DNA from 3 places in the Cetobacterium sp. NK01 genome. Region 1 is predicted to be linked to each of the others. Evidence: riboswitches for the same ligand, from Rfam matches in the RefSeq annotation. Region 1 holds a riboswitch; each other region holds the start of a gene.
The links. A riboswitch is a leader RNA that binds a small molecule or an ion and turns the genes downstream of it on or off. The one in region 1 is predicted to bind lysine.
Positions count from the first base shown of each region.

Region 2: it holds a riboswitch for lysine, as region 1 does, so the genes downstream of both, NON08_RS07125 (Na+/H+ antiporter NhaC family protein) here and NON08_RS12850 (alanine/glycine:cation symporter family protein) in region 1, are expected to answer to the same signal.
Region 3: it holds a riboswitch for lysine, as region 1 does, so the genes downstream of both, NON08_RS01860 (aspartate kinase) here and NON08_RS12850 (alanine/glycine:cation symporter family protein) in region 1, are expected to answer to the same signal.

Region 1 covers NZ_JANIBO010000004.1:1,990-12,161, forward strand. The annotation lists partial or broken gene NON08_RS12820 (MobA/MobL family protein) at 1-234, shown strand, start outside; gene NON08_RS12825 (hypothetical protein) at 449-580, shown strand; gene NON08_RS12830 (ParA family protein) at 591-1,682, shown strand; gene NON08_RS12835 (hypothetical protein) at 1,725-2,357, shown strand; gene rlmF (23S rRNA (adenine(1618)-N(6))-methyltransferase RlmF) at 2,390-3,274, shown strand; gene lysA (diaminopimelate decarboxylase) at 3,327-4,634, opposite strand; gene NON08_RS12850 (alanine/glycine:cation symporter family protein) at 4,655-6,166, opposite strand; lysine riboswitch at 6,281-6,456, opposite strand; gene NON08_RS12855 (nitroreductase family protein) at 6,719-7,306, shown strand; gene NON08_RS12860 (YwbE family protein) at 7,343-7,534, opposite strand; gene NON08_RS12865 (LysE family translocator) at 7,599-8,195, opposite strand; partial or broken gene NON08_RS12870 (transposase) at 8,319-8,636, opposite strand; gene tnpA (IS200/IS605 family transposase) at 8,862-9,128, opposite strand; gene NON08_RS12880 (glutathione ABC transporter substrate-binding protein) at 9,418-10,172, shown strand, end outside.
Region 2 covers NZ_JANIBO010000001.1:1,454,894-1,465,065, reverse strand. The annotation lists gene fabD (ACP S-malonyltransferase) at 1-815, opposite strand, end outside; gene NON08_RS07150 (beta-ketoacyl-ACP synthase III) at 888-1,880, opposite strand; gene plsX (phosphate acyltransferase PlsX) at 1,870-2,886, opposite strand; gene rpmF (50S ribosomal protein L32) at 2,986-3,168, opposite strand; gene NON08_RS07135 (YceD family protein) at 3,205-3,687, opposite strand; gene ychF (redox-regulated ATPase YchF) at 3,777-4,871, opposite strand; gene NON08_RS07125 (Na+/H+ antiporter NhaC family protein) at 4,976-6,451, opposite strand; lysine riboswitch at 6,568-6,744, opposite strand; gene gpmI (2,3-bisphosphoglycerate-independent phosphoglycerate mutase) at 6,797-8,317, opposite strand; gene tpiA (triose-phosphate isomerase) at 8,340-9,098, opposite strand; gene NON08_RS07110 (hypothetical protein) at 9,213-9,803, opposite strand; gene NON08_RS07105 (ComF family protein) at 9,825-10,172, opposite strand, start outside.
Region 3 covers NZ_JANIBO010000001.1:372,522-382,693, forward strand. The annotation lists gene NON08_RS01850 (pyridoxal phosphate-dependent aminotransferase) at 1-322, opposite strand, end outside; gene NON08_RS01855 (aspartate-semialdehyde dehydrogenase) at 337-1,320, opposite strand; gene NON08_RS01860 (aspartate kinase) at 1,334-2,536, opposite strand; lysine riboswitch at 2,634-2,808, opposite strand; gene NON08_RS01865 (argininosuccinate synthase) at 2,846-4,048, opposite strand; gene NON08_RS01870 (basic amino acid ABC transporter substrate-binding protein) at 4,059-4,772, opposite strand; gene NON08_RS01875 (SLC13 family permease) at 5,114-6,232, shown strand; gene NON08_RS01880 (MBL fold metallo-hydrolase) at 6,264-7,241, opposite strand; gene NON08_RS01885 (hypothetical protein) at 7,357-7,512, shown strand; gene NON08_RS01890 (NAD(P)/FAD-dependent oxidoreductase) at 7,554-8,489, opposite strand; gene NON08_RS01895 (metallophosphoesterase) at 8,592-9,563, opposite strand; gene NON08_RS01900 (manganese efflux pump MntP family protein) at 9,573-10,133, opposite strand.

The DNA.
Region 1 (10,172 bases):
TATAAACAAAGTAATATGTTTGAAGAAAAATCTAAGCTTAATGAATTTTTTATTAAAGAAACAAATAAATTAAAAAGAGATTTAGATTCTGAAAAAGATATATCTGATAGATTTACTAAAGCATCTGTAAAAACAAATTATATTAATTTAAGAGGAAAAATCTTAGGTAACTATTTAGTTGATTTCGAAATAGAAAAAAAGAAAAGAAAAAGTTTTGAATTAGATTTTTATTAAAAAAAGAGACTATCCTAAAGATAAATCTCTTCTACTCGCAAGATAGATTATAACATTAAAAATATTTAAAATCAATGACTCTATTTTTTAGGCTTGACATAATATAAAAAAAGAAGTATGATTTACTAAATGGAATATAAAAATTTAATGATAAGTTTTTTCTACTCGCAATAGAAATTCATTGGATTTTTCTAAAAATTTAGGAGGATAATTAATGAAAATAAATTATAGTGAAAATTTAATAACAGTTACATTAAATTTAAATGGAGCAAAAATATCTTTAGAGGGAAAAGATTCAAAAGAAATAGAAAGAGCTTTAAAAAATCTTAAATTGTTATTGAATTAAGGAGTTATTGATGATAAAAAAATTATCGTTTTCATATAAAAAAGATGGAAGGTTAAATGGTTGCAGATTAAATTTATCTAAAGATATTCTTAACTTTTTGTCAATAACAGAAGAAAACAATAGTATTATTTTTGAATATAAAAATAATGAAATTATTTTAAAATATGGAAAAACTTTAATAGAGCAAGAGCAAAAAACAGAAGATGGAAAAATATTATTTTTAATAAAAAATTATAAAGTTAAGTTTGATAAAGTTGGAAAATATAAATCTCCAAAATTAGTTATACCTTTACCCATTATAAATAGTTTAGGTCTAACTGAAGATAAAAAAGAAGTTGTAATTAATACTTTAGAGGATATCGTAAGCATAAAGCCAAATGTGGAGGGAAAAGTGGATAAACAAGGAAAAGTATATACAATAAAAGTTAACAAAGGTGGGGTTGGAAAAACTTTTTTAACAGTTCAATTATCAGTAGGATTATCATTAATAGGTAAGAGAGTTTTAATTTTAACATCTGATTCTCAAAATAACGTATTAGATTATACAGCGCCTCAAGAAAGTAAACCAATATTTAATACAGGATTAAAAGCTTTTGTAAAAGGTGAGGATGGTGATATTATAAGAATAAGAGAAAATGTTGATTTCATTCCTCTTGAAGATTCTAAATTTTCTACGACATTTTTAAGTAATTTACCAAAATTTATAAAAAAAATGAAAGCTGAATATGATTATATTTTAATTGATAGTATCCCAACAATGAAATTAGATACAATATTTGTAGAATGTTCAGATAAAGTTATCATACCGTGTTTTTGTGATAGAGTTACAGTTGAAGGAGTTATAAATGTAGTTGAAGAAGCAGGAATTAATAAAGTTTTTTCAATAGTAGTAAATAAATATAGAAATACAACAAATCAAAATAAATATTTAGACGATCTAAAAAATGTTTTAGGTCAGACAAATATTTTACTTCCTGAGCCAATAAAAGAATTATCTCAAATAGAAACACTTTTAGAAAAAGGAAAAAGTATTTGGGAAACGAATTCGAAAGGATTACAAGAAGTTCAAGATAGTTTAATTGAAGTTATAAAAGGTATGTAACACATGTGTTACATCAGAATATTTTAAAGCGAGGGGTATTCAATGGGAGCAATTGATAGATTGAGAAGAGCTACTGAAGGAGCTAATAAAGAAATTAGTGAAAAAGAAAATAAAATTAAAACTTTAGAAATAATAAAGAATATAGCTAAAATAGACTTTTCTAAAAGTGAAGAAGAAAATGAATTCTTAGAAGTAAAAACAAAAGAAATTTTAAACTTACAAGCAAATGCTTCAATTCAACTTGGAAGAATATTCAAAGAAGTTTCGGAAAAAATTCAAGAGGATATGACGTATTGTCAATGGTTAGATTTAATAGGTTTTAATAGAATGACAGCTCTTAGACATAAGAGAAGATTTGAATTATTTGAAAATACAAACAATGATATAGCTAAAGAAATAGTAGGATCGTTAACTTTTAGAGAAATTGAACAAATATATAAAAATTTGCAAGAAAATTTAATATATTTAAATACGTCAAATAGTATAATAGAATTTAAAAGTATTTTAAAAGAAAAAAATTTGATAGAAAAAAAAGAAGTAAAAAAAGAAATTGAAACAAATATTAATTTTGAAATCTTTAACGATATTAAAGAAAAAATATTAAATGTTGATAAAAAGAAAAAAGAAGAGATAGAGAAATTATTATTAAAAATAGAAAAACTATTAAAGAGTTAAAAATAGAAGAAGAAATTTAAGGAGTGTTTTTATTGAAAAAACAAGTGAAAAAAGGGGAGTTACACACTAATAATCCTCACAAAGGAAAGTATGATTTTGGGATTTTGGGGGATAATCTTCCTGAGTTAAAATTATTCATTATAAAAAATCCTGCTGGAGAAGATACCATTGATTTTAGTAATAATCAATCTGTAGTTACTTTAAATAAAGCTTTAATAAAAACGTATTATAATGTTGATAATTGGGATATTCCAGAAGGTTTTTTATGCCCACCTATTCCAGGAAGAGCAGATTATATTCATTATATAGCGGATTTAATTTTAAAAAAGAAGAATGTAAATGTTTTAGATATAGGAACAGGAGCTAATTGTATATATCCTATTATTGGAAGTCAAACTTATGATTGGAACTATACTGCTTCAGATATAGATCCTAAGTCTATTGATAATGCTCAAAAAATAATTAATTCAAATAAAAATCTAAAAAATAAAATAAAACTTAAACTTCAAAATGATAAAAATCATATATTTATTGGAATTATTGAAAAAAAAGATAGATTTGATTTAACTATGTGTAATCCTCCATTTCACTCATCTTTAGAAGAGGCTTTAAATGCAAATAAAAGAAAAGTTGATAATCTTAATAAAAAAAATAAAACAATAAAAAAAGGTTTAAATTTTGGAGGGCAAAAAGCTGAATTATGGTGTTCGGGTGGTGAAAAACTTTTTCTAAAAAAAATGGCAAAAGAGAGTGCTATTTTTTCCAAACAAGTAAATTATTTTACATCATTGGTTTCTAACAAAGAAAATTTGAAACCAACAATAAAAATTCTCGAAAAATTGGGTGCAAAATATAAAATTTTAGAAATGAGTCAGGGACAGAAAATAAGCAGAATATTAGCTTGGACCTTCAACTAGATAGTAAAAATGTTGTGATAAGATAAATATCAAATCACAACATTTTTTATTATTATATATCTTCTAATAATAAGTCATTTTTTATTAAGTCTTCATAAGTTTCTCGTTTTGAAATTAGATAACTTTTTCCATTTTTAACAAATACAACAGGTGGTTTTAAGGCTTTATTATAATTACTACTCATTGAATGGCCATATGCTCCAGTACAACTTACAATTATTAAATCTCCTTCATCACATTTACTTAGCTTGGTATCTTTTATAATAATATCTCCTGATTCACAACATTTTCCTGCTAAAGTCACACATTCTTTTTTTTCATTATTTAATTTATTAGCAACAATACTTTCATATTTTGCATTATAAAGAGCAGGTCTTATATTATCTGTCATTCCTCCATCTATAAATATATACTTTTCTCCACCAAAAGTTTTTTTCAATCCTCCAACTGAATAAAGGGTGCTACCTGCTTGAGCAACAATAGAACGACCTGGTTCAATTGACACATTTTCAATTTTGAAATTCTCGGTTTCTAGAGTTTCTTCTAAAGAAGTTATAATTTTTTTCATTAATTTTTTTAGATCTACATCTGTATCATCATCTGTATATCTAACTCCAAATCCTCCACCAATATTTATTTCCGGTATATTTATATTTAAATTCTGAGAAATCTCTTTTGTAAATTTAACCATAGTTTTAATTCCTTCACAAAAAGCTAGTTCATCAAAAATTTGTGATCCAATATGACAATGAAATCCTAAAAAATTTAACTCTTCTTTTTCAATTATTTCTTTTACAATTTTAATGATATCTTTGTCAAAAATAGATTCTCCAAATTTAGAGGTATGCTTTGCTGTTTTTATATATTCATGAGTATGTGCATCTATACCTATATTTAAACGAAGCATAACATTAATTTTTTTATCAAATATTTTACATATTTTTGCAACTTTTTCAGCTTCAAATCTATTATCTAAAATTATACTGCCAATGTTATTTTTGACACATAATTCTATTTCTTCCAAAGATTTATTATTTCCGTGCATATGAATTTTTTTAGCATCAATTTTTGTAGATAAAATAGTATGAAGTTCTCCTGCTGAAACAGCATCAATATCTAATCCGAATTTATCAATAATTTGAACCATGCCTTTTGATAAATATGCCTTTGAAGCATACACAATTGTAGTCTTAAATTTTTCGCTAATAAAACCCTCTTTTATTGCTTTAATTTTCTTTTCCATTAAATCTAAATCATATATGTATAACGGTGTACCAAATTCTTTTTTTAGTTGTGTAACTAAAATTCCGCCAATTTCTAAAACGCCATCCTTATTTTTCATACTTCCCAAATATTTCATAATAGCCTCCAAACTTATTTTTAATTTAGTTCTTCTATTTCTTTTTTATAATTAGTAATTGTTGCTGAAATTTCTTCATAATTGTCTAAAGAATTTTTAGTATATTTAAATCCAATTATAATTAAAGGAACATTTATATAAACCATCATAATATTTGTTAAATCACTTATTATCCAAATATTATCTAATTCAGCTCCTGACCATACACAAGCTACTCCAAATGGAATGAAAATTAGAGATGAAATTAGTTTCATACTATTTAAGAATATTTTTTTTCTTGATATCTCAGTTGCAGATACTTCTATAAAAGCAATCATTCCTAGAATCGTTGAAAAAGCAAACATACCATAACACATAGCAACAAGAAGTTGAATAGGTTTTTCTAATATTGAAGGAGAAAGTGTTTTTAATGACATTATAAAATATCCTAATTTATCTCCTCTTAATGATAGAAAATCAAATCCATCTAAATTCCATAAATTTGCAATTATGACTAAGAAGCCTGAAATTGTACAGATGACAAAAGTATCTATAAAAACACCGAAGGATTGAATAAATCCTTGCTCCACAGGATGTTTTGCATCAGCTGCAGCTGCAGCCATAGTAACAGTTCCTTGACCAGCCTCGTTAGACATAAGTCCTCTTTTTATACCTTGTTGTAAAGCTATTCCCATAGCACCTCCAAAAATAGCGTCAGGAGAAAAAGCTTGGCTAAAAACTGAAGTAAAAAAATAAGGAACTTTATCTAAGTTTGTTGCAATTAAAAATAAAGCTATAATAAAATATGTTACTGCCATTATAGGAACTATATAATCTGTAACAGCAGCCACTCTTTTTATACCGCCAAATATAATGATCGTTGTAAATAAAATTATACAAAGCCCTATAACTAAATAAATCATATCAGTTCTAGCATAAGAATTTCCAGTAATTTGACTAGCAACAGATCCAAAAGCTGTAAACATATGGAAAACCTGTGAAGGTAAAGTAAATAATGCATAAAGAATATATGCAAAAGCTATTAAAAATCCAACTAATTTACTATTTTTAATAAGACGTCTTCCATAATAAGCAATTCCTCCAACATAATCATCTCCATTTTTTTCTTTAAAAATTTGAGAAAGTGTTGCTTCGACAAAACATGTTGCCATTCCAAAAAATGCACTAACCCACATCCAAAATAAAGCACCAGGTCCTCCTGCTAAAACAGCACCTGTAACTCCCATAATATTACCTGGGCCAATTCTTGTAGCGCTACTTAATAAAAAAGAAGCCATTGGAGAAATCCCAACTTTTGTTTCGTTTTTATTTTTTAAAATTTCAATACTTTTTTTAAAGTATCGTACTTGAACAAAATTAAGTTTTAGTGTAAAGTATAGTCCGCATCCAATTAATAATAAAATAGCTAATGAAAATTCACCAATTATTGGAATAGATTTATAAAGTTCAAAATTTCTAGGAAATTCCCACAAGAGATCTGTTATAGGATTTAAAAAGCTAAAAATATTGTTAACCGTATTTAAGTATGTCATTTCTAATTCCTCCGTTTGTATTATTTTAAATTTTTTAACAAAAAAAACTACCATAAATTTTATGGTAGTTTTGTAAAAATTCATTATAAGTATACGTATAAAAATTATTTACAATTTTAGGATAGCACAACATTAGAAATACTAATGACAGTCATATAGATATTTTCTATATGCCCAATAAAAATTTTTGACCTAAATTTTTATTTCGGCAAACTTCCCTTTCAGTTAATTTCAAAGCCTTGTCTAACTCCATTAACTTACTATTGTTATTTGCAACCTCTACCTTTATTTTTTTTGTTAAAAATATGCTAACACAAAAAAAAATTAAAAGCAAGTCTTTTATTTTTTTATTTAAAAAAAGGAATTTTAATATAATATAAGAAGTAATAGACAGAAGTTTTTACTTCTCATAAAACCTTCCCAAATTTTATTTTCTAGGAAAAGTGATATCTTTTCCAAAAAGTTAACAATGTATATTTATCAAAAAAAGAAAGGAGTTTATGATAAACTCCTCTCTTTTATTTATAAGTTAAAAAAATTAGGAGGTAGTAAATGGAAATTTTAAATTTAATTAAAAATGCTCGTTCTCATAGAAGTTTTAAAAATATAGTTGTTCCTATGAAAGATTTGATGAAAATTATAGAGGGAGCACATTTTTCATCGGCAGGTGCTAACAAACAATTTTTAAGGTATTTTTTAATTAATGACAAAGAAACTTGTAGTAAACTTTTTAAAGATGTGATTTGGGCTAGTCAAATTGAATGGAAACCACTGGAAGATGAAGCTCCAGGAGCATATATAGTAATTTTTACAGATAACCCACCTAAATTGCCTCTAAATTTTATTTATGCAGATTGTGGAATAGCTCTTCAAAACATGAAATTAATAGCTACATCATTAGGATATGGTGCTAACTTTATGGAACCTGTAAAAAAAGATGAGATTTTATCTTTATTGAACTTATCTAATGAATATATACCACTTTTTGTTATGCCAATAGGTGTTCCAACAGATGAAATTATTTTGACAGAGGCTATTGATGGAAATATGAAATATTATAGAGAGGATTTAGGAGAACATAACTATAAACATTTTGTTCCTAAATTACCTTTAGACAAACTTATAATAGGTAAAAAATGAATTTATTAAAAATAGAGAATATTATATTCTCTATTTTTATTTTATCTCTTTTACTCTTCCAACAGTTCCGTCCTCAAGTCTTACTTTTATTCCATGAGGATGATTAAAAGATTTTGTAAGTATATCTTTTACAATTCCTTCAGTCAATTTTCCAGTTCGTTGATCTTCTTTTTTTACAATCATAACTTTTAAACCAATTGTAATATTTTTTCTATTTTTATTATCCACAAATCTTCTCCTAAAATTATTTATTTTTTAATTAATATTGTTTATAAAATTTTCTAAATTAATGTCAATCAAAATTAAATTTTATAGATTTTAATACTTTTTTAATTCCAAAATATATTAAAGCAAGACCAACTCCTGAATTTAATAAGATTAATATTTTTTTTGGTAAAAAATTGTTTGTAACAGATCCTAAAAAAATTATTAGAGTTAGGAAAAAAAATGTAGCTAAAAGAGCTCCAAGTGCAAAAAGAAATGTAGAAACCTTTGTAAAGTTTGCTTCATCAATTTTTGTAGAAAAAACCCCTATCCAAAAAATAATTGTCATAGGATTTGCAGCTGTTAAAAGGAGTGCTTTAAAAAAAGGAGAGTTTGAACTAAAGTTTTCTGATATATTTATCTTTGGGAGAAATGATAGTCCAAAATATCCTAAAAAAAGTTCAACTCCAAAAATAATAAGTATTAGAGCTCCTAAAATATTAAATCTATGCTGAATTTTTTTCTTTTTTATAAAAGATGAAATTCCTAAAATTGCAAGGGTTATGTAAAAAGCATCTCCAAAAACGACCCCCAAAACTCCTAATTCGGCTTGATAAAAGGTTTCATTAATTCCTAGGGAAAAAATATATAAACATACTGGTCCTATAGCAATTTGTAACAACATACCAAATTTAAATCCCTCAAATATCAAAAGTACCGTTATCATAAACCTATAAAAATCTATAAAATTTTATAAGTTTAATTCCTTATTCATAGAATCCTATTTCAATAAATTAATTTATCTACTTTAGTTTGATATAACTCTCCAAAGACTTAAATTCCAGCATAACGAACGATACATATTATAGTTTTTTTCTTTAGGAAACTCTATTCTATTAAATTCAGACTTATATTTCATATAAGTTATAAATTTATAGAAGTTTTGTTCTGCTATAGCCTTTGAAAGATATCTATTTTTCATCATATTTTTAACATTTAAATTTTCCATTATAATTTTAGATAGTTTGGTTTTCACTATCTTATTAGTAATTTGATGAAGATTATTGTTTCTAATATTAGAAATTTTTCTATGAACGAGCCTTATTTTTTCTCTAGCTTCACGATATTTCGGCTCTTTTGGTAACGGTTATTCACCTCCCTAAATTTTTTATATTTTCGTGAAACCTGTTTTATCCCAATTTAGCAAACTACTCCAACTTATAGAAGTGGGAATTTCTTGGGAAGTCCCTAACTAGTGTTAAGTATATTGACCGTTCCTACCCTGTAGATATTTCAATAAGCTAGTAGAGTTCTATCAACTTTACGAATATTTATACTTGCATTAAGGTCTCTATCCATAACATTGATTTAATGTTGAGAAACTCTTTTTTACGAGCCTACTAGAAGCACTCTTATAAGCATTAATGAATTTAGAAAACTCTGTTTTTGGAGTCATTCTAATGAGTATACGAATATGATCTTTATCATGTTCCCAATCTGTAAGAATAATATCGTACTTAGGAGCAATTTTAATAAAAATATTCTTGAGTCTTTCAGATATGATATCATTTAAGACTTTTCTACGATATTTAATACAAAAGACAATATGTATATTTATGCTAAATACTTAATGTGTATTTTTATCTAAGATTATTGAAATACCTACTTTTTATTTATTGCGATTGATATATTTTACCATACATTTTTGGAAACTGTAAATAAAAAGGAAAGGCAATTCATCTCACCACCTAAATAGGTAGGAGAATTTTTGCCAAACACTGTTAAAACTTCTAAAACCTTTATTTATATTTTTTAATTCACTCTTGACTTTCGAGTTAAAATAAAGTATATACTCATACTAATATTGATTGGAATATTGCACTATTTGAATTTACAGGAGGGAATTAATGAAAAAAACTTTAGGTCGAATTGGAATTTTAATGCTCATAGCATCATCACTTAGTTTTGCAGAAGGAAAAGATATAACTGTAGCAGTTAATGCTAACTTTATCTCTTTAGATCCTCATAATCTTTCAGATACACTTTCAGGAACTGCAGTATCAACTATGTATGAAGGACTTTTTACATATAATGATGACATGACATTAAGACCAACATTAGCAACGGGGTATACAATATCTGAAGATGGTTTAGTTTATACAATTCCAATTAGACAAGGAATTAAATTTCAAGATGGAACGCCACTTAATGCAGCAGCAGTAAAATTTAATTTTGATAGAGTTATGGATGAAAAAAATAATTTAAGAAGACGTAGAAACTTTGTTGCAGTTGATAAAGTTGAAATATCAGGTGAGTATGAAATTAAGTTGATTCTTAAACAACCTTTTGCACCTATGTTAAATAGAATAGCTTCATTGAAAATAGTTAGTCCAGCTGCTCTTGAAAAATATGGAGCTCAAGGAATTATTACAAATCCTGTAGGAACAGGAGCTTATACTTATGTAAATTGGACTCAAGGGGATAAATTAGTTGTTAAAAGAAATGATGAATATTGGGGAGAAAAACCAAATGTAGATACAATAACGTTTAGACCTGTTATGGAAAATGGATCTAGAATAGCAATGCTACAAACGGGAGAAGCTGATTTTATTTATCCAATGCCAACTGAACAGGTTAAAAAACTTGAAAAATCTGATGATGT
Region 2 (10,172 bases), on a different contig from region 1:
ATCTCATATATAGTCGTCACTCCATTATCTTTTAAAGTCGTTATTGTATCTACCCATTTTACAGGTCCAAAACTTTGTCTGTATAACTCTTCTTTTAATTCCTCTACTGTTGTTATTTCTTTTGCTGTAGTATTAGCTATTAATGGTATCTCAGAATTTTTAAACTTAAACTCTTCTAAAGCTTCTTTTAGTATTTGTCCAGCTGGTTGCATTAAACTCGAGTGAAATGGTCCTGAAACAGCTAATTCCATAGCTCTTCTTGCTCCTGCTTCTTTTAAAGCAATACAAGCTTTTCCAATAGCTTCTTTTTCTCCAGCTATTACAGTTTGCTTTGGTTCATTGAAATTTACAGCTTCCACAACTCCGTCAATTTCTTTTAAAGTTTCAACTATTTTATCAGAATCAAGCCCTATTATTGCTGCCATTGTTCCTGAAACTTCTCCTGAAACTTTGCTCATAGCTCTTCCTCTTAAAGAAGTTAACTTTACTGTATCTTCCATTGATAAAAATCCAGCAGATCCTATTGCTGAGTATTCTCCTACTGAATGTCCTGCTACAAAATCTGGATTTATTCCTTTTGCTCTTAATAATTTTTCTAAAACTAAACTCATAGCGACTATTGCTGGTTGAGTATTTTTAGTATCTTTTAACTCTTCCTCAGTTCCTTCAAACATAACCGCTTTTAAATCAAAATCTAAATTAGAGAAGATCTTATCAAACTCCTTTTTAGCTATTTCGTTATTTTCATAAAGTTCTTTTCCCATTCCAACATACTGTGTACCTTGACCAGGAAAAACAAAAGCTATTTTACTCATCTTAACTCCTTTTTTATAAATAACATGTGTTTTTTAATATACCATATTATTTTTACTATGTCAATTTTAAATTTAATACGACCACTTTATAATCATTGATGCATATGTTAACCCTGCTCCAAATCCTGTTAAAGCAATTGTATCTCCTTTCTTAACAAGCCCTTTCTCTAGAGCTTCTCCTAAAGCTAATCCTATTGAAGCTGAAGAAGTATTTCCATATCTATTTAAATTTAAATAGAATTTTTCCATTGGAATTTCAAGTCTTTTTGAAGCTGCTTCAATTATTCTTACATTTGCTTGATGTGGAAATACCATGTCTATATCCTCTGCTTTTAAATTTGCACCCTCTAAAGCTTCTAATGTCGCTTTTGGAAGAGCTTTTACAGCAAACTTAAACACATCTTGCCCTTTCATTTGTAAAAAGTTAGATCTCTCATCTAAAACTTCTTGACTTAATGGTTTTCTAGTTCCACCTGCTGGTGTTCTTAAAGCCCCTTTTATATCGGCTTCAGCTCCTAAGAATTGAGATATCATTCCGTATCCATCTTCTACTTCTGCTACTACTGCTGCTGCTGCTCCGTCTCCAAATAAAACACAAGTATTTCTATCTTGCATATCTACACATTTCGAAAGAACTTCTGCTCCTATAACTAATATTTTTTTATTCATTCCTGATGATATAAGTCCTTTTGCCATTGTTAATGCATATACAAATCCACTACAAGCCGCATTTATATCAACTGCTGCTGCATTCACAGCTCCTATTAACTCTTGCACAACACAAGCTGTACTTTGAATTGGATAATCAGGTGTTGTTGTAGCTAAAATTATCATATCTATATCTTCTGCAGAGATTCCAGCTTTTTCTAAAGCTTTTTTCGATGCTTCTGCTCCAAGATCTGATGTAGCTTGATTTTCACTTGCAAACCTTCTTTCCTCTATTCCAGTTCTTGTTCTAATCCACTCATCTGATGTATCTATAATTTTTTCAAAATCAAAATTTGTCATTACATTTTCTGGAACATATGTTCCTAATCCTATTATACCTACATTTTTAAGCTTCATCGCTTCCTCCTTGGCTCTGTTTCATTACCTCTGTTAATCTATCTATAAATTTGTCTTCAGCAAACTTATTGGCAACTTTTAAAGCATTTTTTATTCCTCTAGCTGTTGAATTCCCGTGAGCTTTTATAGAGATTCCATTTATTCCTAAAAATAATGCTCCTCCATATTCAGAAGAATCCAATTTTCTTTTTAAATTTTTAAAAATAGGCTTTAGAAAAAGAGCTCCTATTTTTCCTAATAAACTTTTTTGAATTTCATCTTTTAATATAGAAAATATAAATTTAGCTGTACCTTCAGCTGTTTTCAAGACCATATTTCCTGTAAAACCATCAGTTACAACTACATCTACATCTCCGTCCATCATCTCTCTACTCTCTATATTTCCTATAAAGTTTATTTTATCATTATTTTTTAGAAGATTAAAGGCTTCTCTTGTTATTTCATTTCCTTTTCCCTCTTCCGTTCCAATATTGAGCAATCCAACTCTTGGATTATTTACTCCGAACATTTCTTCGTAATACAATGATCCCATTAATCCAAATTGGTTTATGAATTCAGGTCTACAATCTGCATTAGCTCCAACATCCATTAGAACTATATCTCTTTTTTTACTAGGAAATATTGTTGTTATGGCCGGTCTTAAAACTCCTTTTATTCTTCTTAGTTTCAATTGACTAGCACTAATTAGAGCTCCTGTATTACCAGCAGAAACTGACGCTTCTACATCTCCTGATTTTACTAGCTCTAACATTCTATTCATAGATGAATCTTTTTTTGTTTTTACAGCCGTCATTGGGTCATCTGTCATTTCTACCACTTCTCTAGCATCAAAGATCTCTATTCTATTTTTATCATATGTATACTTTTTTAATTCTTCTTCTATTTTTTCTTTTTTTCCAACTAAAACCACAGTTAAATTTTTTAGTTCATCTAAAGCCTGTACTGCTCCTTTTACTGTTTCAAAAGGTGCAAAATCTCCACCCATGGCATCTAAAGCGATTCTCATATTTTCTCCTCAATCAATATATAATTATTAAGTATTATATCATATTTTGGGAAATAAAAAAAAGCAAGATTTAACTATCCCGCTTTTTTTTATAAGATATTACTCTACTTCAGTAGCTAATACTTGCTTTCCGTTGTAATCTCCACATGCAAGACAAACTCTGTGCGGTCTTCTTGGTGCTCCACATTTGTCACAAGTAGCTAAAGTAGAACCTGTTAATGCGTGGTGAGATCTTCTCATGTTTTTCTTAGCTTTCGAAGTTTTCTTCTTAGGTACTGCCATCTTAGTTTCCCTCCTAATACATTCATATTTAAAAATTTAAAATTTTATGTCTAATAATTGCTGCCATCTTGGGTCAACATCTTCTTTAGAGTATTTCTCTACTTCAGAAGTATCCGAACACTCTGGAAGACATGCCTCATATTGTGACAAATCAAGTATTATATATTCTCTAACCAGATTTGAGATATTTATTTCGCTATTTACAGCTTCTTCAAAATGTTTGTCTCCAAACTCCTCTTCTGGCTTCAGACTAGACATATACTTAGAATATTCTTTCGGATCTAGATATTCTCCTTTAAATTCGCCTTGAATTAAAGGTTCTATTTCCGCCAAACATCTAACACACTCTAATCTTAGTACTGCTCTATAAGACCCTTCAACTACATAACTATTTCCCTCTTTATAGGCTTTTCCTTTTATAGTTACACCTTCTGGAGTGTCCATAGAATCCATAGTCTTTTCAACATAATCAAAGGCTACCTCTGATTCATTAATAATTTCACTAAGCTTGATTATCAATGTTATCCTCCTTATAATTACAATACCTTAATATTTTACTAGTTTTTTTAGAGGTTGTCAAGTAATTTTTCTTAACAACCCTTTATATTTTATACATTAAATAAAAACTCCATTAAGTCTCCATCTTTTACAATATATTCTTTTCCTTCTAGTCTTAGAACTCCAGCTTCCTGAGCTCCTTTCCATCCAGAATATTTTATGAAGTCTTCATATCCAACAACTTTTGCTCTGATAAATCCTCTTTCAAAATCTGTATGGATCTCTCCTGCTGCCTTTGGAGCTGTATCACCTATTTTTATAGTCCATGCTCTTACTTCTTTTACTCCTGCTGTAAAATAAGTTTGTAATCCTAGTAGTTTAAATCCTGCTCTTATCAATCTATTTAAACCTGGCTCTTCTACACCTAAAGCTTCTAAAAACTCTTTTTTATCTTCATCTTCCATCTCTTGAAGTTCTGATTCAACTTTTGCAGAAACCACTACAACTTCCGCTCCTAAATTCCCTGCATACTCTTTTACTTTCTCTACATATTCGTTTCCTGTAGCTAACTCATCTTCTGATACATTTGCTGCAAACATCATTGGTTTTTGTGTTAAAAGTTGGTATGTTCTCATTAACTCTTGTTCTTCAGGAGTTAATGCTAGTGTTCTTAACATTTTATACTCATCTAAATGAGCTTTACACTTTTCTAAAACTGGCATTAAAACTAACGCTTCTTTATTTTTTGCCTTGAATAATTTCGATTGTTTTTCTATAGCTTTTTCAATAGTCTCCATATCAGCTAAGATTAACTCTCCATTGATTATTTCAATATCTCTTATTGGATCTACGCTTCCACTTACGTGAATAATGTTTTCATCTTCAAAACATCTAACAACTTGGCAAATAGCAGCAGTAGTTCTAATATTTGATAGGAACTTATTTCCTAGTCCTTCTCCTTTTGCTGCTCCCTCAACTAAACCTGCAATATCAACAAATTCAACTGTTGCATGTTGAACTCTTTGGGGATTTATTATTTTTGATAACTCATCTAATCTTTGATCTGGAACTGTTACCATTCCTACGTTTGGTTCTATTGTACAGAACGGATAGTTTGCTGCTTCTGCCGCTCCAGCTTTTGTTATTGCGTTAAAAAGAGTTGACTTTCCAACATTTGGAAGTCCTACTATTCCTATACCTATCATTTTAGAGATTCCTCCTGAAATTTTATTTTACTTTAGATTTTACCATATATAAAACCTTTTGTAAATAAAAAAACCCTCACTTTATTTAGTAAGGGTTTTAATTTTTAAGCTTTTTCACCTACACAATTTTCTACAGTTGCCTTTTTTAATCTTACTTTTGGTTCACTTGGTAATCCAAATCTTGGAATAAATCTATCTAATCCTGTTAATGTTGCTATTAAAATTGTTGATACTGCTATTAATGCTAAGAAATTGAATTTGATTATATCCATTGCACTAAATTTATACAATGGATAAACAGCTTGAGCTATTCCTAAATAAAATCCTATATATACATGCCATGGAATTAGTTGTGATCCAAACACTCCTAGAGCATCACTAAATGTTGCATTTCTAAGTCTTAGTGTCTCAATATCCTCTGGTGATCCTTCAACATTTTTCTCAACAATCTCTCTTATAATTGGTCCCATAGTAACTATTTGAGCCATCTCATCTGCTAAACCGGCATTTCCTAATATCGATAATACTCCATTACAAAACATAAGTTGTCTTACATTTTTTGATACTGCAACCACTATATTTGATAAAGGTCTGAAAGCATCCATAAGCTTCATAATTCCGCCAAATGCAGCAACCCACATCATCATTACAATTACCCAAGATCCTGCACCCTCAAATCCTGAATATAGTAGATTTAAAAATGCTCCTGTGTTTTCAACTGTTCCTGCAAACATACCTAATATATATGCTGCAAATATACCTATAAACAAACATAAAAGTGTTGTTAATCCTCTAAACGCTGCTATTAAAACAAGAATTAAAGGTATTATCATATAAGTTGGCACACCTGTTTTAACTTGGTTTAATAATGTTACCGCCGATTCTCTTTTTTCTGCTAGCACTGTCCAAACTTCTTCAGGTATTTGTCCTATAGCTGTTGCTGCATCTCCTGTAGTTGTAGGTAATCCCATCACAACTCCTGCTATATAAAATGCCACTATTCCTAAAATTAAAACCATTCCAGACCAATATCCTTGGTGTCTTATTCTCTTTATTACTTCAACTTTTTGAATTCCAGAACTTACTATTGTTGTATCTGATATAAGTCCTATGTTATCTCCAAAACATGCTCCACCAGCTATCGCTCCTACTGTTAAAGCAATGTTTCCTCCTACAATATGGTTAAGCCATAAAAATATAGGTGCACAAGCAGCAAATGTTCCCCAGCTTGTTCCTGTTGCTATAGATAAAACTGATGTCACAACAATTCCAACAACTGCAACTGTTCTTCCTGTTAAACCTACATTTAATGCTAAATTTATTATTGATGCTCCAACTCCTGTGGACATAAATACTTCAGCCATAGCATATGCAACCATTAATATAAAGAATGCTACTTGCATCTCTTTTGCGTTATTTATAACTGCTTCTATTATATCATTTACTTTTTTCTTTTCTACAACCCCTGCAACTAATGCTGCGTATACTGTTGCTATTGGGGCAGCAATTAATGCATCATATCCCATAAACATTAACATTGCCAATACTGCAACTGGACTTAATTTTAATAGTTCTGTTATTCTGTTCATCCTAAAACCTCCAAGTTTAATTTTATTAGTTTAGTTTCACTGAAATTTTAGGTAAAAAAAACTACCGTATAAAAAATACGGTAGCTAATCTGCAAAATATATCACAAATTTTGGATAGCACAACACCAGAGTCCATCTGATGACAGTCATGTGAATTTTTTTCACATGCCCAATAAAGATTTTTGACACAATCTTTATTTCGGCGAATTCCCCTTTCTCTCAACTTCACAGCTCTGTCTAGCTCCATTGAGTTACTCTTGTTATTCGCAACCTCTACCTAAATATTAAATTTTCGAAACTTTAAATTATAGTATCATTATTTGTTTTCTCTGTCAATTATTTTTTTATTAAAGAAACACCGTTCATTTCAGCAGGTTTCTCAATATGTAATATTTCTAGCATTGTTGGAGCCACATCAGCTAACTTTCCGTGGTTTAATTCTCCTTTAAAATTATTAGAAACATATACAAATGGTACTTCATTTGTTGTATGCGCAGTAAACGCTTCATTAGTTACTGGATCCACCATTTTTTCTGCATTCCCATGGTCAGCTGTTATTAATACTGTTCCATCTAACTCTAGTACTTTATTAACAATTTCTCCCACACCTTTATCAACAGCTTTTATCGCTTTTACAGCTGCATCAAATACACCAGTGTGTCCTACCATATCAGGGTTAGCAAAGTTCATTACAATAACATCAAACTTATCAGAATCTAAAGCTTCTAAAACTTTCTTTGTTAATTCTGGAGCTGACATTTCTGGTTGTAAATCATATGTTGCAACTTTTGGAGATGCAACTAATATTCTTTCTTCACCTTTAAATTCAGTTTCTTTTCCTCCATTAAAGAAGAAAGTAACGTGTGCATATTTTTCAGTTTCAGCTGTTCTTAACTGAGTTAAGTTGTGGTTAGATATAACTTCTCCTAAAGTGTTAGTTATGTCTTTATCTGTATAAATAATTTCTGCATCTATAGTCGAATCATACTGTCTCATGCAGTAGTATTTAGGCTCTAAATATTCTCTTTGGAATCCTTTAAAATCTTTATCTGTTAAAGCTCTTGTTATTTGTCTAGCTCTATCTGGTCTATAGTTGAAGTTTATTACAACATCCCCTTTTTTAACCTCTCCTGATTTTGTTAATAAAACTGGTTTTATAAACTCATCAGTTATCTTTTCAGCATATGAATCTTCTATAATCTGCTCTGGAGTTTTTTCAGTCACTTCAACTTTTCCTACTATAGCATCATAAGCCTTTTCTGTTCTATCCCAGTTAGTATCTCTATCCATTGAAAAGTATCTTCCAGAAATAGTAGCAATTTCTCCTACCCCTATCTCTTTTATTTTCTCTTCTAATTTTTTTATAAACTCTAATCCTGAAGTAGGAGCAGTATCTCTTCCATCCATAAATGCATGGATATACACTTTTGTTAATCCTGTTCTTTTTGCCATCTCTAATAATCCAAATAGGTGATTAATATGAGAGTGAACTCCTCCATCTGATAAAAGTCCCATGAAGTGAATTGCTTTATCATTATTTTTAGCATAGTTAAATGCTTCTACAACTTTAGCTTTTTCAAAAAATTCTCCATCTCTAATCTCTTTTGTAATTTCTACTAGAGGTTGATAAATAACTCTTCCAGCACCTAAATTTAAGTGTCCTACTTCTGAGTTACCCATTTGCCCTTCTGGTAATCCCACAGCTTCTCCTGATGCTTTTATCAATGTATGTGGATAAGTATTAAATAATCTTTCAAAATTTTCTGGTTTCGCTTCTGCTATAGCATTTTTTTCTGCTGCATTTGGGTTGTATCCCCACCCATCAAGAACCATTAACATTAAAGGTTTTTTAGCCATTTTTAAGCCTCCTAATTTTTTATTATTTCGCTCCTGCTTTTATAACTTGAATAAATGTAGGTGCATCTAACGAAGCTCCTCCAACAAGTCCTCCATCTATATCTTCCATAGCTAATAACTCTGCTGCATTTTTAGCATTCATTGATCCACCATATTGGATTGTAATCTCTGCTGCTGCTTCTGCACCGAACATAGCTGCTAAAACATCTCTTATTTCTTTATGAGTCTCTTCTGCCATCTCAGGTGTAGCTGTTTTTCCAGTTCCTATAGCCCATACTGGCTCATATGCTACAATAACTTTAACTGCCTCTTCAGGTGTTAATCCTGCTAATCCTTCTCTAATTTGCTTTTCGTTTACTTCAGATGTTTTTCCTGATTCTCTTTCCTCTAATTTTTCTCCAATACATAGAATTGGGATTAAGTCGTGAGCTAAAGCTGCCTTTACCTTTTCATTAATGAAAGCATTTGTTTCATGGAAATACTCTCTTCTTTCTGAGTGACCTAATATAACATATTTTACTCCAATCTCTTTTAACATAACTGGCGATACTTCTCCAGTGTACGCTCCTGAATCTTTTGGATGCATATTTTGTGCAGCTATTGCAACATTTGATCCCTCTACAGTTTTTACAGCCGATTCTAAAGCTGTGAATGGAGCTCCAATTACAATTTCTACTCCTTCTACACCATTTGTTAATTCTTTTAACTCTGATAATGTAGCTTTTGTCTCTGCTACTGTTTTATTCATTTTCCAGTTTCCTGCGATTATTGTTTTTCTCATTGATTTCTCCCTCCAAAACTTTTATTAATTTTAATTTTATAATAACATAATTTTTTCCTTTTTAACACGCACCATATTGTCTATATTTTCATCCTATTTTGAGTACTTTTTTCTCTAATTCAAGAATTTCTTTCTACTTTCTTCTTTTAAAACTTCTTTCAAATAGTCTTTAGAATTTATAAGTAAGTCTTCAACTAAAGGAACTATAGCTCCTTCTAAAATTTCTAAAAGTTCTACAAAATCCTCTTTTTTAAAGGCCTCAAAAGCTTCTTCTGCATATTTTTTAAACTCTTGTGCGTAATCATTATAATCTGTATATATAAGATCAATCGCTGTAGCTTCCTTTAAAGATAAGACTATTCCTAATACCCATTCAACAAAGCTTACCATCTCTATTATCTTTGTCAAATCTTGAACATCTTCTTCTAGCTCATCAAAATTTTCAAAAAATCTTTCTGTATATGGCTCTAAAAGATACAATGATTCTATTAAAATCTCTCTATGAGATCGAGTTGTCAATTCTAAAACTTTAACCTTTTTATTCAATGGTAATGATTTCCCATCTACCATTTCTCCATCTAGTTTCAATTCAACAATTACTTCCCCATGTTTTATTACATTGGCCTCTATCTTTTCTAGAACATTTAATAACTTAGTATTTTTTATTCCAATATTTATTTTTTCTCCATTTATAAAAATCTCCATTTCCACCCATCCTTAATTCAGTCATTTAAAATATTCTCTAACTACAGTTAATGTAAAAAAAACTACTTTTTCTGCTTTTTGATTTTCTAACAGTTCATTTTCTAACTCTTTTATTGTTGTTCCTGTAGTGACAATATCATCAACTATTAATATTTTTTTTTGAGAATAATCACTTCTTATTTTAAAAGCATTTTTTATATTTTTTTCTCTTTCAATATGATTTTTTATCTTATACATATATTTTGTATTTTTAACTCTTTCAATACTCTCAAATTTTATATTCGCTGATTTTAGAATTTCATCAACTTGATTATATCCTCTTTCTAAGAATCTTTTCTTGTTTATTGGAACAGATATTATCGTGTCTAT
Region 3 (10,172 bases), on a different contig from region 1:
TTGCTGTTGATAATCCTTCTGTACTACCAACAGTTATAATTATTTCATCTGGCTCTATATTTAAACTATATCTTTCTTTATAATATCTTCCAATCTCTTCTCTTAACTCAACCATACCACCTAACTGTGGATAACCTAATTTAGCATCTTTCATGTACCCAATAGTTTCATCTATTATTATTTTAGGTTGTGGTAAATCTGGTTCTCCTATTGTTAGATTAATCAGTGGCTTTTCACCCCCTTCATATTCCCTACAAGCTTCTGCTATCTTTCTTATAACAGATATCTCAATTTTATCTAAATTTGGATTTACTTTTAGCATATTTTCTCCTCTAGTTATTTTTTCATTAAAATTTCTGCAATTTGCACTGCATTTGTTGCTGCTCCTTTTCTAATATTATCAGCTACAACCCATAAATTTAATCCTTTTTCTATGCTAAAATCTTTTCTTAAACGCCCCACATAAACTTCATCCGTTCCATTAGCTTGAGTAGCTAATGGGTATCTATTATTTTTCACATCATCTTCAAGCACAATGCCTTTTGTTTCTCTAAATTTTGCTTTTAGTTCTTCTAAGTTCGCTTCTCTTTCTAACTCAACATTTATTGATATAGAATGTCCATTTAAAACTGGTACTCTAACACATGTTGCAGTTATTGGAAGATTTTTTTTATTTAAAATTTTACGAGTTTCATTTATCATTTTTTCTTCCTCTTTAGTATATCCATTCTCTAAAAAAGAATCTATATGTGGTAAACAATTATTAACTATTGGATGAGGATATGTTTTTGGTTCTTCTCCTTTTAATCCTCTTTGTAAATCCTCTATTCCTTTTATTCCACTTCCCGATACAGCTTGGTATGTTGAATACACAACTCTTTTTATACCATATAGCTCATCTATTATTTTTAATGGAACAACTGATTGAATCGTTGAACAATTTGGGTTAGCTATTATACCATTATTTTTAAATATATCCTCTGGATTTACTTCTGGTACTACTAGTGGAACATTTTCGTCCATTCTCCAAGCACTACTATTATCAACTACTATTACACCTTTTTCACTTGCAATTGGAGCAAATTTCTTACTAATATCTCCTCCTGCTGAAAATAGTGCTATATCTATCTCTCTATCAAAACTATTTTCTGTAAGCTCCTCTATCACTAAAGTTTTCCCTTTAAAAATAACCTCTTTTCCAGCTGAACGAGCCGAAGCAAAAAGATATAAATTTTTTATTGGCAAATCTCTCTCCTCTAGAACTTTTAAAAAAGTTCCACCTACCAATCCGCTTGCTCCTACTATTGCTATATTATACATTTTAGTCCCTCCATTATATTGAAAATACTTCTGCTAATTTTTCTACTACTTTTATTGTATCAGATTCTTTTATAATTAACGAGATTGAAATTTCTGATGTAGTACATTGATAAAATGATGAATCAATCTCTGCTAATACTTCAAAAACTTTTGCTGCTACGCCAAAATTACTTATCATTCCTATTCCTACTAAAGATATTTTTACAACTCCTGTTCTTTTTGTAACCTCTATATCTGGAATCTCCTTAGCAATCTCCTCTAATGATCTATTTAAAAAGTGCTCATCTGTCAAAGGACAAGTAAATCCTATACTTCCCTTAACGTTTTCAACTTCATTTTGTGATATCATATCAACATTAACACTATGCTTAGCTAAATTATTAAAAATGATTGCTACATTTTTAGGAATTGCTAAAAAGTTTTCTAAATTTACCATTATAACATTTTTATTTATAGATATTCCTGTTACAGCTTTTTTTTCAATTATTTCACTATTATCACATATATATGTTCCTGTTTCAACTCCTAAAGTTTGTCCAACGTAAATCTTAACACCATATTTTTTCCCTATTTCAACTGCTCTAGTCTCCATTACTCCTGCACCTAAATTTGCCATCTCCATCATCTCCTCGTATGAAATTTTTTCAAGTTTTTTAGCATTTTTATAAACTCTAGGGTCTACACCATATATTCCTGTAACATCTGTATATATCTCGCAATCGCACTTTAATGCTGCAGCTAAGGCAACAGCACTCGTATCAGATCCACCTCTTCCTAATGTTGTTATATCGCCATCTTCATTTACCCCTTGAAATCCAGCAACAATTACAATTTTTCCATCTTTTAAATGCTTTTCTATTCTATCAATTTTTATGCTTTCGATTTTATTTTTAGTATGTGTTCCACCTGTTCTTATCCCTGCTTGAGCACCAGTTAAAGAGATAGCCTTACATCCAATTTCTTTTAATGCCATACTTAAAAGAGAGATTGATTTTTGCTCTCCTGTTGATAATAATGAATCAAGTTCTCTTACATCTGGAGTTTCTGAAATCTCTTTAGCTAATTTTATCAACTCATCTGTTGTTTTTCCCATAGCTGAAACTACAATTACAATTTCATCACCATATTTATAGTTTTTAGATATATCTTTAGCTATATCTTTTATTTTTTCTATTGTTGCAACTGAGCTTCCCCCAAATTTTTTTACTACTCTCATTAGTTCCTCCTTAGATGATTTTAATAATAAAAAAAGCGATAGTCAAAAAAATAACCATCGCTTAAAACTCTCATTTCAACTATGTTAGCTTAAAATAATCCACGATAGCACAACACCAATTTGGTGACAGTTACATAAATATTCTTTATGTACCCAGCTTAAATTTTTTAGTAGAAAAACTTAAACTTCGGCAAATTTTCCTTTTAACAAACATCTTTGATCTACTAATCTCAGTTTATTTACTAATAAAATTTGCAACCTCTATCAAAATATTAATTTAAGGCAGAATATCATATTTTTTTTCAAATGTCAAAAGTTTTTTCTTAAAAGTGCTTCTATTTTAATCGGTAATCCAAAAAGATTTATAAATCCTTCTGCATCTTTTTGATTATAAACACTATCTTTTTCAAAAGTTGAATATTCCTCTGAATATAGTGTAAATGGAGATGTCGTTCCTGCTAAAATAATATTTCCTTTATATAATTTTAGCTTTACTTCCCCCGTCACGAACTCTTGAGTTATGTCTACAAAAGCTGTTATAGCTTTTCTTAAAGTTGTAAACCATTGCCCATTATAGACTAATTTTGAAAAATCATGTGATAGTTTTATTTTTTCTTGATACGTATCTTTATCTAAGCACAATCTTTCTAACTCTTCATGAGCAAAAAATAAAATCGTTCCTCCTGGAGTTTCATAAACTCCTCTTGATTTCATTCCAACCAATCTATTTTCAACCATATCTAAAACACCAATTCCATGATTTCCACCAATTTTATTTAATTGTTTTATAATTTCTACTCCACTCATTTTTTCTCCATTTATTGCAACAGGAACTCCCTTTATAAATTCAATGCTTATGTACTCAGATTTTTCATTTGCTGCTTCTAGAGTCTTAACCCATTGTAAAACATTCTCATAGTTAGGCTCTTTTGAAGGACATTCTAAGTCAAACCCCTCATGACTTACATGAAATAAATTCTCATCTCTACTATAAGGAGATTTTTTATGAAACGGAAGTGTAATTCCATTTTTCTCTAGATATTCAATCTCTTCCTCTCTTGATTTAATATCCCAAATTCTCCAAGGAGCTATTATTTTCAAAGATGGATCCAAAGCTTTTATAGCTAATTCAAATCTTACTTGATCATTTCCCTTACCCGTTGCTCCATGAGCTATATATTTCGTCCCTTCTATATGGGCCACCTCAACTAAAGCTTTTCCAATAACTGGTCTTGCCATTGATGTTCCTAGCAAATATTTATTTTCATAAATAGCACCTGCTTTTAATGTTGGAAATATATATTCTTCTACAAATTCATGAACTTTATCTACCAAATAAAATTTACTTGCACCTGTTAAATATGCTTTTTCTTCAATTGCTTTAAAATCCTCTGTTTGTCCTACGTTTACTGCCACTGCAATAACTTCATAGTCATAATTCTCCTTCAACCATGGAATTATAACTGATGTATCTAATCCTCCTGAATATGCTAAAATAACCTTTTCCTTCATCTCTCTCCTCCTAATTAAAATGTTTTATTATTAATTCATCATAAATACCCTCTGCTTTTATCTCTTCCAAAGCTTTATTTACTTTTTTAATAAGATTTTCATTATTTTTTTCTGCTGCTATTGCATATTTTTCAACTTCACTATCTATTTCTATTATTTTTAAACCTTTATTTTTTGCCACATAACTTTGAGCTGGAGCTGAATCTAATATCATTGCATCAATATTTCCACCTTTTAAAGCCATAATAGAAGATGGTGCTGAATTGTACTGAACTTTGTTAACTCCTTGAATTTTAGATACTATTAAGTCCCCTGTGTATCCAAGTACCACTCCTACTTTTTTATTTTTTAATGAATCCATATTGATTATAGTACCTTCATTTTCTGGAACTATAATAACTTGATTAGCTACAAAGTAATCATTTGAAAAATTTACAAACTTCTCTCTTTCTTTTGTTACTGTCATTCCTGCAATTATTAAATCTATTTTATTTGTTTGAAGTGCTGGCAATAATCCATCAAAAGCTATATTCTTTATTTTTATCTCTTTTCCAATTTTTTCACCAATTTTATTTATTAAATCAATATCAAATCCTATAATCTCCCCATTTTCCATATACTCAAAAGGTGCAAACTCAGCATTTGTTCCAACATATAATACTTCTTTTGATAATACAATTGCTCCCATTAAAATAAATAATAAAATTCCTAATATTTTTTTCATAATATCCTCCTAAATATTTTTTTGTATAAAAAAAGCCAGTGCTTTAAAACACTGACTCAAATAATATAAATCTATAGAATAATAAAAAAATTAAACTATAATAAAATACCTGAGATTGCTTTCTTGGCACACAAAAATTCTATTCTTTTTGTTATAGTTATTATGTGTCCTTAAAACTCTTCTCATAGTCATTTTATTTCCTCCTATTTTTTTATTTGAAATGATAATAGCAAATTTAATCCCTTATTGTCAAACTTTTTTTCAAATTTTATAAAATAAATTGCTGAATTTTTTTAAAAATACTATAATAATACTAAAATAAAAGAAAATAGAGGTATTTTATGAACTTAAACAAATTTTTACTCATTAATCTTTTTAGTAAATTAAAATCAGAATCTCTTTTTTTAATAGCAACTTTTTTTGCTATTATCACAAGTTTTATTATTCTTCCTAAGTTTTCATATATTGATACACATGTATTAATGATTCTTTTTAACCTAATGGTTGTAGTAGAACTTTATAAAAAAGAAAATGTTTTGGATTTTATAGCTATTAACTTTTTAAAAAAATATAATAGTCAAAGAATTATATGTGCTGCATTAATTATTTTAGTTTTTTTCTTTAGCATGTTTCTAACTAATGATGTTGCTCTTATAACTTTTATTCCATTAACTATTATAATTGGAAAGAAATCTAATTTTTCAACTTTAAAAATAATTATTTTAGAAACTATTGCAGCCAACTTAGGAAGTGCACTAACTCCTATGGGGAGTCCTCAAAATATCTATTTATATTCTAAATTTGCTCCAACTCCAATTGAATTTTTTAAAATTACTTTTGGTATATCTACCATTGGCCTTGTTATTTTATTACTTGTTAATTTTTTTACCTCTAAAGAGGAGTTAATTTTTGAACTTGAAACTCCTATATTCAAAAAAAATATCAATGTTTTTGTTTCAACAGCTATATTTTTCTCGGTTTTGTTAAGTATATTCTTTAAACTTCCAATTATTTATATCACAATTTTTAATATTGGGTATTTAACTTATAAAAAAGAAAATATTTTTCAAAAAATAGATTGGATTCTTTTAGCTACTTTTATTAGCTTTTTCATTTTTGTTGGAAACTTATCAAATATTGAATTAATAAGATCCTGGATGTTTAATTTATTATCTGAATCAACACAAGTTTATTTCACAGGAATTATTCTAAGTCAATTTATAAGTAATGTTCCTGCTGCAATTTTAATATCTGAATTTACAACTAAATGGAAACCTCTTTTACTAGGAGTTAATATCGGTGGTCTTGGAACTTTGATTGCTTCTTTAGCTAGTTTAATCTCATATAAACTTTATATTAGTGAATTTCCAGAAGAAAAAAGAAAGTTTTTCATTCTTTTTTCCATTTTAAATTTTTCTATTTTAATTCTTATGGGAAGCTTATTTGCATTCTTTATTTAAATAAAAAAACTAGCCTTAAGGCTAGTTTTTTTTAAAATTCTAATGATTCTCCTTGAGTTGGAAAATAATACTTTATACCATGTATATTATTCTTTAATAGTTCTTTTTTTATATTCTCTCTCGTATTTTCACTCTTTTTTAAACTAGGTTTTATATGAGTTATAACCACATTTAATCCCTTTAATGTTCCCTTACCTGAATATTTTTCTAAAACCTTAAACTCTTCATTTATCCATCTTGGTGATAGATGCCCAAATAGACCTTTATCATCTTTAGAGTTATCAAAGGATGATTCTATCATTATCGCTTTCAGTTTTTTATCTTTTATCAAAGGCCCTAAAACTTTAAAACTCTCCTCTAACCTATTACTTTTTTCCACTTTATCTGGTCCTACATCTCCATAATATACTATAAATTCACCGTTATTTTCCAATAAAAACATTGTTGATTCATAATTGCTATGACTTAACGGAAATGCAGCAACCTTTAAATTTGTACCATTTAGATCTTTAATTTTATTTGGTTCTAATACCTGATATTTATACTGATTTAATTTAAATCCCTCACCTTCATTTGAAAAATTTGGCCAAAGTTTCCAATTAAATACATTGTTTTTTAAAGTTTCAATTGTACTATTCAATCCATAAATATCCTTTGTAGTGTCTTCTGTTGATGATATTACTAATCCTGATATATGATCTAAATGTCCATGAGATATCAGATATCCTTTTATTTTCTCTCTAAAAATATATCCAATATCACTCCACTCTGTATCTTGAGGTATAGTTATATTCTTAAAACTCTCTTTTTCTAATCCTCTTTTTATTCCAGGAAGTACTGTTCCTGCATCTAAAGCTATAAAATTTTCATCATTTTTATCTCTTATAAGATATCCAGAAATATTTCCATCCATTACTCCACCGTCACTTCCCAAAGTAATAATTTGAAACCCTTCAGCATAAGATACTAATGATGAAATAAAAAAAATTGTTGATAATAATTTTTTCACTAAATCCCTCCAAAATATTATTAATAAAAATAGTATAAATTTATTTTAACATTATTAAAGGAAATTTTAAACCTAATAAGAAGAATATATCAAAGAAATTAAAGAGGTGATTTTTATGTCAAAATGTTGTAATAAATCTAAAGTTGAACTTCCTAAAACATGTGTGTGTTCTACTGAAAAAAAAGAAACTCCTCCTGCTCCAGATATATTAGATCCAAATGTTGAAGCTGAAGCAAGTGAAGTTAGAAATGAAGATGATAAGGAAAAATAATAATCAAACAATATAAAAAAGGAGCTTGAAAGCTCCCTTTTTTATATTGTTTTTAAATAGTTAGATGCATTTATTCCCGCTATTGTTCCATCTGAAACAGCTGTTGCTACCTGTCTTATATCTTTACTACAAATATCTCCAGCTGCAAATACTCCTTCAATATTAGTTTTCATTTTACTATCTGTTTTTATATATCCATTTTCTAAATCTATATTTTTATAATTTTCTGTATTAGGAATTGCACCTGCATATACAAATATTCCTGCCCCTTTACATTCAATCTCTTTTTTATTTTTTGTTTTTTCATCTGTTATTTCTATGCTTTCAATTTCATCTTTTCCATTTATTTTTGTTAATCTAGAGTGCAAATATAATTTTACATTCTCTAACTTTTCTAATTTATTTTTAAATTCTGCTATTGTTCCTAATACCTCTTCAAAGTGTATTATTGATAACTCTTTTGCAAATTGTGCCAGATAAATTGCTTCTTTTATAGCACCATCAGCACCTCCAACTACAAATATATTTTTTCCCACATAGTTTTTTCCTTCTTTCCAAGGATTCGAACATATGCCTTTCCCAACTAATTCATTCTCTCCTAAAGCTCCCAATTTTCTTGGTGTTGTTCCATTTGCTAAAACTATTACTCTCGTAAAATATACCTCACCTGATTTTGTTATCACTTTTTTCAATAAATTTTCTGTATCTAAGTTTAAAACTTCTTGTTTTAAAACCTCTATATTATATACTTTTAATTGCTTTTCTAGTTTTTCTTTAAATGATTCACCAGTTTCATAATTATCTACAGATAAATAGTGTGTCACTGAAGAAACTTTTCCAATTGTCCCTCCAATTTCATTTTTTTCTAAAATTATAGGATTGTATCCACGACTTGCAATATATACTGCTGCACTAACTCCTGCAGGTCCACCTCCAATTACTATTGCATCATAGATTTTTTTTGTTTCATTTACCATTTTCAACACTTCCTTATTAGCTGTTTTATAAAAATTTATAATATCTATAATTATTTATATCACTTTTTGAACTTGTAGTCAACTTTTTGTTGTTATAACTTTTTAATAATATAGATCGATTATGTTTATTTCACTAGTACTGTTTACTCTATATGGTATTAACCATGAACTAAAACCTGCGCTTACTATTGTATGAGTTATTCCAAATTTTTTATACCCATGATAATTTTTATACATTTTTTTTACTATTAAATTATAAGGAAAAAATTGTCCCCTATGTGTATGCCCACACAATTCTAAGTCAATCCTATTAACAATAGCTTCCGATATTGAATTTGGGTTATGATCTAATAAAATTATTGGTAAATCAGTATTTACCTTTTTTTTCAAGTATGCTATTTTTTTTCTTTTCTTATTTGTAATATCATCTCTTCCTATAATATTTATTCCCTCAATTTTTAAAATATCATCCCTTAATATTTTTATTCCTAACGATTCTATATATTTTATATTCTCATCTATTCCACCATGATATTCATGATTCCCTAAAATAGCATACATACCATATTTCGGCTCTATTTCTCTAAAGCTAGAAGAAAAATCGGCTTTTATATCTTTACAACTAAAATCTACTAAATCTCCTCCTATTAAAAGAATATCTGGCTCTTCTTCTGCCATTCTTTTTAGTGAGATTTCTATATTATCTTTATTTGTAAGCGCAGATAAATGTACATCTGATATAAATGCTATTCTTATTTTTTTCCCAGTTTTATATTTTTCTAGTTGGATATCATTTTTTATAACTCTCGCTATGGAAAAATTATAATATGCATATATAAAAAATACTGGCAATACTATAAAAGCTATCGTCATTATATTTAAATTACTTAATCTATAAAAATAGTTCACCACACCTAATATAATTAATAAAAAAAATATATAATGAGTTATAAATATATAATTACCTATAAATCTACCTAAAAATATATTTCTTCTAAAAAAAGTTCTTCTAATATAAAATATTGGTAAAATTGCTATTAAAAATATAAAATTTATTAAAAGTAAGTGTTCCATAATTTCTCCTTATAGAAAATGACTAACAAAAGCTTTAAGTCCCATTAAAACTAATATTCCTCCTCCTAAATACTCTGTTTTATAACTTATTAAGTGTCCTATTTTATGACCTAAATATACTCCTATAGAAGCTATTAAAAAAGTTATTATTCCTATTATTTCTATGGAATAATATATATTTAAGTTTGGAACTAAAGAAAATGAAAATCCCACAGCTAAGGCATCGATACTTGTTGCAAATCCCAATAGAAATAGATTTGAAGCCATATCACATTTTCCTTCTACTTCACACTCTTGTTCTTTCCAGCCATCATAAATCATTTTCCCACCAACAAACAATAGTAATATTGTTGTTATTATATAATCATATTGTGATATTTTTTCAGAAAAAACACCACCTATTCTCCATCCTATATACGGCATTAAAGCTTGAAATCCTCCAAATATAAATGCAATTTTAAAGATATTCCTTTTTTTTAGTTTTTTCATTGCTAGTCCCTCTGTTAAAGATACTGCAAAGGCATCCATAGCTAGTCCTATCGATATTAATACTAATGATAATATATCCATTATTTTCCTCCAATAAAATTTTTTCAATTTTTATATTAT